2 regions of the Shimazuella sp. NTD247 genome follow, and region 2 is predicted to be linked to the other one. Evidence: riboswitches for the same ligand, from Rfam matches in the RefSeq annotation. Region 2 holds a riboswitch; the other holds the start of a gene.
What was found. Region 2 has a riboswitch for FMN ahead of ribD (bifunctional diaminohydroxyphosphoribosylaminopyrimidine deaminase/5-amino-6-(5-phosphoribosylamino)uracil reductase RibD). Riboswitches for the same ligand answer to the same signal wherever they lie in the genome.

Region 1: another riboswitch for FMN. It lies ahead of AC5WOC_RS11475 (ECF transporter S component); the one in region 2 lies ahead of ribD (bifunctional diaminohydroxyphosphoribosylaminopyrimidine deaminase/5-amino-6-(5-phosphoribosylamino)uracil reductase RibD).

The regions. Positions count from the first base shown of each region.
Region 1 is NZ_JCAJZU010000004.1:153,978-157,916, forward strand. It holds gene AC5WOC_RS11465 (aKG-HExxH-type peptide beta-hydroxylase) at 1-19, opposite strand, end outside; gene AC5WOC_RS11470 (hypothetical protein) at 84-212, opposite strand; gene AC5WOC_RS11475 (ECF transporter S component) at 294-872, opposite strand; FMN riboswitch at 1,036-1,185, opposite strand; gene AC5WOC_RS11480 (hypothetical protein) at 1,418-1,702, opposite strand; gene AC5WOC_RS11485 (YfhO family protein) at 1,787-3,939, opposite strand, start outside.
Region 2 is NZ_JCAJZU010000002.1:20,296-24,234, forward strand. It holds gene AC5WOC_RS04365 (bifunctional 3,4-dihydroxy-2-butanone-4-phosphate synthase/GTP cyclohydrolase II) at 1-638, opposite strand, end outside; gene AC5WOC_RS04370 (riboflavin synthase) at 661-1,332, opposite strand; gene ribD (bifunctional diaminohydroxyphosphoribosylaminopyrimidine deaminase/5-amino-6-(5-phosphoribosylamino)uracil reductase RibD) at 1,313-2,431, opposite strand; FMN riboswitch at 2,544-2,690, opposite strand; gene AC5WOC_RS04380 (COX15/CtaA family protein) at 2,760-3,671, opposite strand; gene AC5WOC_RS04385 (hypothetical protein) at 3,923-3,939, shown strand, end outside.

The sequences.
Region 1 (3,939 bases), on a different contig from region 2:
GGACGATTTCATTGTACATATCTTCACTCCTTATAGAAAAAAGGGAACAATGTCAGCCATAGTTCCCTTAAAAATTTTATAGATTATTTGGATTCTGGTCGAGTTCTACCTACATTATCAATCGTTAATTCGATAAAACTTGGATCGATATTGTCCAATTTCTTTTCTTCTACTTCTTGTTGAAAGGCATCTACATTCAATTCTTTTTCCATCTCAAAACAGCTCCTTTATATTTTGAATAGAAAAATAGCTCACTATTCAAAATATAAACGAAAATATATAAAAATACAATGTTATCTTTTTGATTGTAAGGATATGATTGGAAATAGTTTTTGATAAAGCGGTATAAAAAGTACACCAATGAGAATTCCTTTTAGTAAGTTAAAAGGAGCAACGCCATAAAATACAAGCATATTTTTTGTTTCTCCGGTTATTGTCCAATTAATCAAATAACTGTATAACGGAAAGATAACATAGTAGTTGGCAATTGTAAGCAAGATCGTCATCAAAACCGTTGCGATGGATGTACCGATGATCATGCCTTTGATCCCTGTTATTTTTTTACTGATCCATACAGAAGTTATTACAAATAGACTTCCAGCGAGAAAGTTTGCGATTTGTCCAAGTGGAATCGCACCTGTTTCACTGCCGGATAATAAAAAATGCAGGGTGTTTTTTAATAACTCAATGATTACACCTGACAAAGGCCCAAATAGAAATGCACCGATTAGGGCAGGAACTTCACTGAAATCAATCTTTAGAAAAGATGGAAACAGTGGCAATGGAAAGTTGAGATACTGCATGAGTAGTGCAATTGCTGTTAAAACAGACAATAGGACCAGCTTACGTGTTTGTGAGGAAGATTTACTCACAGAAAACATCTCCTTTTTTAGCTGGTTCCTGGGGCGTAAAAAACCCCCAAAAGCGTTTGCTCTCGGGGGTTGTAGTCATGATAAATAGGCTTTTTTAGTAATAGCCAAAAAAGCACATCGAAACAGAACAAGAGAAAATCTATCTTTTTTCTTGTTGCGTTCCTTTATCCTTCTCCCATCCAGACTATACTGTCGGCTTCGGAATTACACCGAATCCACCGCTCTGGCATTTGCCAGCTCGGGTCACGGACTGAGGTTTGTTTGATTAACCATCACCGCCGGTCGGGATTTTCACCCTGCCCCGAAGGATACCATATGAAGTTTATACTTTTTTATTATATATCGGAATACTTTTTTGTCAATGTCATGAATAATTCAGGGATAGAAGATCATCTTCTACAAAATTTTGATCGATCCTACCGAGTTGACCAATTCCTCCTTTTTGCAAAGAAGGTATAAAATAGATTTGGCATTTTGGGTGCTCTGGCAACATTTATCGTAGCTGCCAGAGCTGGAATATTCCAAATGAAAGTTACATCAGGGATTTAGCTCAAACGCTTGACTGTACAAATGTCCTCTCCGTTTTTACCCTTCAGCGTTTTCTGTTCAGATGGCTCTAGATCAAGTATTGTATCTACAGAACCACCGCGAGGATTGCTATCAAGAACAATATCTACACCCAGTACAGAAATCCTAATCTGGTAGTCACCAACGACGGCAAGCTGAGTACCAGGAACCTTATTTTTGAGGATATTTTCTCTCTTGATTTTCAAATGGCAGTCGATCTCCCACTTTTTGCGGAGTACGGGTTCAAGCGTGAGCTTAGGCATCGTAAAATCCCTTCCATTAGAGGAGAGCTGATTATTCAGCCTAAGCTTATTATAATAGATAGTCTATTTTATTCACACATACATTTACGATGTTACAGGAGTACTCCTCTTTTTTATCAACCATCCACATAAACAACAAACAATAAGCGATAAAAGTCCAATGACAACCCCTACCCATAATCCTGGAGGTATGTATGTACATGCTACATTTTGTGTGTTTTTATCAAGCGGAATACTTATTAGTCCCATAAAACTTCGAATTCCAATGGTTGAATGGTTTGCTTTACAAGTCCAGCCAGGTGCTGTCGGAATGGAAAATACAGCAGAACCTGTACTTCCTTTTGGGAGAGCAGCGCGAATGCTGTGTCCAGCTATTTCTACTTTGGTGGCTCCTGTTTTTTGTAGTTTTGTTACCGCTTGATTTAATTTTTTCGGATCAAGACATCCAATTGGATGTCGATCAAAGTCGCCGACTTTATCTGTTTTAATTATTACATGAACTTCTCCAGATGATGGTGTTTTCCCAAGATTCATCATCGGCGCTAAGTATGCTTTATGTGAGCCTAATATATGCTGTGCCGGTTGTCCTTGTAATTTGGCAGTTCCATATAAGTAAGGAGTATACAAATAGACAGTGGAACTAGGCTGGCATTTGGTTCGCAGGAAATAGGTACCCATTTGATGGTTTTTTTGTTCTGGAATAAGATATCCTGCCTTGGTCACTCCCAAAGGTGTAGTGCCATTTGCCTCTGATGCCTTTGGAGCGGGACGATCATATACTTTGCTCCCTAGCAGTTGTTCTTGATTGAAGAAAACATCATTTTTTTTATTCTTTGGTGTATTTGTATGAACTGTTACAAGCGATGGAACGCTATGTTTTTGGACTTGTACCTGCATTTTGCCATTATCCGATGGGATTGAAATAATTCTCGTTCCAATGGAAAAGATGGCATCTGTTACTTCATTATTTAAGCTGAGGATTCCTCGTCCCCATCGATCCCATCCAAACCCTAGATCTGTAAGCATTTTCGTAGTGGAAGCCATTGTTAGACTGCTATAGTAGACAGCCCCTTGCCCACCAAGAAGCCAAGGATCATTTTTGGTAATAAAATTTGTTCCTGTATCTGTACGATATATAGGAAAATGCTTATTTTTTGCTACGGCCGTCCTCATCTGATCATGCCAAGCACCCCATTCCGGGCTGGAAGTGAATCTTGCATAACGAATTTCATCGATTTTTACAGAAGAAACTATCGATTCTCCTAAAAATACAAGTGTCAACATAATACTTGCGATCCCGCAGAGCCAAAATAATTTTTGTTCTGCTTGTATATATTTCAAACATACAAGTGCAATGATTGTTACGAATGCTGCGATTGCCACAATCGGAATGGTAATTGGTGTGATCAACGGGCTATTGCGAGTAAAGACAATCAATAGTGTAAATAAAATACTAGCACCGACAAGAGAAATGCCATTGATTTTCTTACTATCGTGTATTGCTGACCAACTGAGCATTGTCAGTATGCCGCAAAAAATAAAAGCTTCCCGAAATGAACTTCCATTTGGAGCTGCAAAAGCATGCCAAAATAATTGCGTTGGGTTCCATTGAAAGGATAAGAGTACCAATAAGGCCGTTAAACACCAGATGAATCGGGTTCGAATGGAAATCGAAGTTTGAAAGATGAAAATCAAAGCAAGCAGAAGGGAAGGCGTACCAATAAAGATACTAGGGCTGAGTCCGATCCCTTCTGTTATTGGGAACAATCGGGAGAAAAGATGTGTCCATGGTACTGCTTCAAATGGCTTTGTCGAAGTAGGCTGTGCTATTTTCGTCGCTTTTAATATAGGGTAAATAAAAGGCATCGCCAGTCCAACGCCGAGCCCTAACATCAATGCGCCACGCAAAAGGGACAGACTGTGCTGTTTGCGTGCGGCTTTTTCCGTAAACATACGAATGAGAATAACAATAATCGCACCAATGGTAGCCATATAAGCAGTATAAAAATTTGCTATCCAAGCAATTGCTACAAGCGCGGTTCCAAAATAAAAGCGTTTTTGCTGCATTGCCCATTGTCCAACCAAACAAATGAGCGGAAAGGCAATAAGTCCATCGAGCCACATCGTTACATATGCAGCGTCATCAATTGCCCAGCCGCATAATCCATAAGATGCTCCGAGTAGTCCAGCAAAAAGCCAGGATCCTCGTTTCCATGAAGCTAAATAATATGCCATCA
Region 2 (3,939 bases):
GGAAGTTTAATGGAAACAACTCGCTCTACTAATGGTTCGACCGTACGGCGATAATGAATCAACTCTTGTATGGTAATCATTTTTAACTGATGCTTTTGGGAGAACTCTTTTAGCTGTGGTAATCTCGCCATGGTTCCATCTTCATTTAGCACTTCACAAATAACCCCAGCAGGAGTTCCACCTGCTAATCTAGCTAGATCAAGCGCTGCTTCAGTATGACCTGGTCGTCCTAGTACACCTTCTGAATTTGCGATCAATGGGAAGATATGTCCTGGACGACGAAAATGAAATGATTTTTTTGATGGATCACAAAGCGCTTGTATGGTAGCAGCTCTTTCTGCAGCTGAAATTCCTGTGGTCACTTCATCAAAATCCACAGAGACAGTAAACGCAGTTCCATGACGTTCTGTATTTTGAACAACCATTGGTGCTAATTCTAGCTCTTCTGCTCGTTCTTTCGAAATAGAAACACAGACCAAACCTCTGCCGTGTGTAACCATAAAGTTGATAATCTCAGGAGTTACTCTATCTGCGAGGCAAATAATATCTCCTTCATTTTCTCTGTCATGGGCATCAACAACGATTACCATACGACCTTCTTTTAAATCGGCTATTGCTTCTTCTACAGTATGAGACATCTCTTTTGTACTCCTTCCAGAATTAAAAGCCGTACTCTGCTAATTTTTCTTTGCTAAGCACTTGTACCTTATTTACTTTCTGATTCCACTTAACTAAATATTTTCCAATAATATCGCATTCAATATTTACTAAATCTCCGACTTGCAAAACTTTAAATTGTGATTGTTGAAAGGTATGCGGTATAAGAGATACAGAAAATGTATCTTGCATTACTTCTGCCAGTGTTAAACTTACTCCATTAATAGTAATGGAGCCTGTTGCCACTAATAAAGGCATTAGTTCTGGTAAACATTGAAACTGCAAATAAGTCGCATTCCCTACTTCCGTTTTTTCTGTCAAGGTTGCTACACCATCTACATGTCCTTGAACCATATGCCCGCCAAATCGATCTCCCATCTTCATTGCTCTTTCTAAGTTTACAAATGTAGAAGGCCGATAGTTTGCAAACGCACTTTTTCGCACAGTTTCTGCCATTACATCAGCGACAAAATAATCGTTTCCCAATTTGGTTACAGTGAGACATACTCCGTTTACGGCAATACTGTCTCCTATTTTTGTCTCCTCTAGTACCTTGGAGCATGAAATGGTTAATTCTAGCCCTTCCCCACTCTGAATCATTTGTACTACACGACCAACTTCTTCAATAAGTCCAGTAAAAATAATTGTATCCCCCTTACTCTCCCAAATAACCAATTATACATAAATCTTCACCATATTGTTTCCAAGAAAAGCGATGCAGAGATAGAGCTTGTGCCATTTTTTCTGGACTTTCTCCTCCAATGGAACTAGGGCTTGTGTTTCCGCCTAATAATTTAGGAGCAAGAAAAGCAATCACTTTTTGCACATGATTTCCTCTTAACATGGAAGCATTAATTTCTCCTCCACCCTCCACCAACAAAGATAAAATACCTTCTTGTCCTAATATCTGCATTACTTTCGAAATATCTACTTTAGAATCAGAACCTGTAGAGAAAATTTTAACACCTGCTTCTTGAAACGCAGCTTCTTTAAAAGGATCTTTGCTTTCAGTTGTAAAAATCCAAGTTGGTGCTTTGGATGTATCTAATATCTTAGCAGTTAGTGGAGTACGTAATTTACTGTCTAAAATAACACGAACAGGGTGATTTCCCTCCCCATTCGGTAGGCGAGTAGTTAGTTCCGGATCATCTGCTAAAACAGTATTGGCACCTACGAGAATGGCATCTTGTTCATGTCTCAATTGATGAACATATGCCCTTGCCTTTTCCCCTGTCACCCATCTGCTGTCGCCGCTCGCAGTTGCGATTTTCCCATCAAGTGTTGTCGCCGTTTTTAAAGTAACAAAAGGTGTTCCTGTTTTTCGATGAAAAAAATATGCTTCATTTAAGAGGAAACATTTTTCTTCTAAAACACCCTGTACTACTTCTAATCCAGCTGCTCTTAAACGCTCAATACCTTTACCAGCAACTAATTTATCTGGATCACCTGAGCCAATTACAACTCGTTTTACTCCAGATTCAATAATTTTTTCGGTACACGGGGGGGTTCTTCCAAAATGATTACAAGGTTCAAGTGTTACATAAATCGTACTGCCTCTCGATTCCTCACCTGCCATACGAAGCGCATGCACTTCCGCATGAGGAGTTCCTGCGCGCAAATGTGCACCAGTACCAAGTAAACGGTTATTTTTAACTACAACTGCTCCTACCATTGGATTAGGTGAAGTTTGACCAGCTGTAACCTCGGCTAACTGAATCGCAAGGTGCATCCATCTCTCATCTTGTTCCACTCCATACCTCCAAAAATGTGACATTATGTAGACAAAAATGGTTTGACTACAAAAAAACGACCAAACAATAGTTTTGGTCGGGGTTATTCCAGCATGACGAATCAACCTTTTTTGTATTATTTTCAAAAAAGGTTTCATTGCCCTTCTCCCATCCAGACTATACTGTCGGCTTTGGATTCTCACCAAATCCACCGATAGAAAAAATTTCTATCGGGTCACGGGCTTGGGTCTACTAGGACACCTCACCGCCGGTTGGGAATTTCACCCGACCCCGAAGGACTATTGATATATGTTATATTCTAAATCATTTGGTCTCTTATCACAATAAAAAGTACTAAACTTTGTTTAGTAACTAACTCCATTTCTTTTGCGTAGCCATATACAAAAGAATGGTGAAAAAGATAGAAATAATAGTTGTGTGTAATAATGCTGCTAAAAGCTGTCCACCTGATAATACCACAATTATTCCAGACACGGCTTGAAATGTGATAAAACCAAATGCCCACCAAGCTGTTTTTTTCAATTGTGCTCTATCACGATATTTTACCAAAATAACAAAAAGTAATACCAGCATAATCAACCACAACGAAGCTGCAGCAAATCGATGTAACATTTGTATACCCGCTGGTGTTGAAAAACTCGGAAACAATTGGGGACCACATAATGGAACATGGTAACCACATGCCATCGTAGCATCTGCATGTCGAACTAATGCACCAGTATAGACCACTGCGTACGTATAAAGGACATAAAACCAAGCAAAAATGCGAAACTTTTTGCTGATGGGAAAACGTGTTACAGTGTCTCCATTTAGCATACGCCGCAATTCTATATTTAGTAATACTACACTAGCCAGTGAAACCAACGAAAACCCAAAATGTAATGCCAATGCCGCTTTTTTTTCAAAATCTCCTTGAAAAACTACTGTTAATGCACCTAATGCACCTTGCAAGATAACAAAAAACAAACTATAAAATGCTAACCAACGAATTTTTTTGTTTTTCCAAAAAGAAATCCAACACCAAACAGCTAAAATTAAAATAAGAAACCCAACAGCACCTGAAACAATGCGGTGACTATATTCAATCACCGTTTCAATAGATACACTTTCAGGAATCAATTGACCTTTACATACAGGCCAACTATTTCCACATCCTTGTCCAGATGCTGTTATTGTTACGATCGCGCCCATGATTAGCATCAAATAAGTACCAAAAACCGTCAACCATGTAAGGATTCTTAAATAGGGATATTGTCTCTCCATCTCATCCCCTCCTATCCAATTACCCATTGTAACATAGACATACGGTTTTCTAAGAATAGACATAAAAACGTCAGAATTATGCTTGTAAACATCAAAATATTTATAAAAATCAGCACTCAACAAACCGAATAGCCCACTCATTTCGAGGGAAAAGTTATGATATTGTTGAATTCGATTGCGCATGGTTGACGCCGCTATTTAAACGAACTAAGCTAAAGTCAGAATCTCCCTATTGTTTCGAAGGGGAAAAAATGTCCGAAAAAGAAGT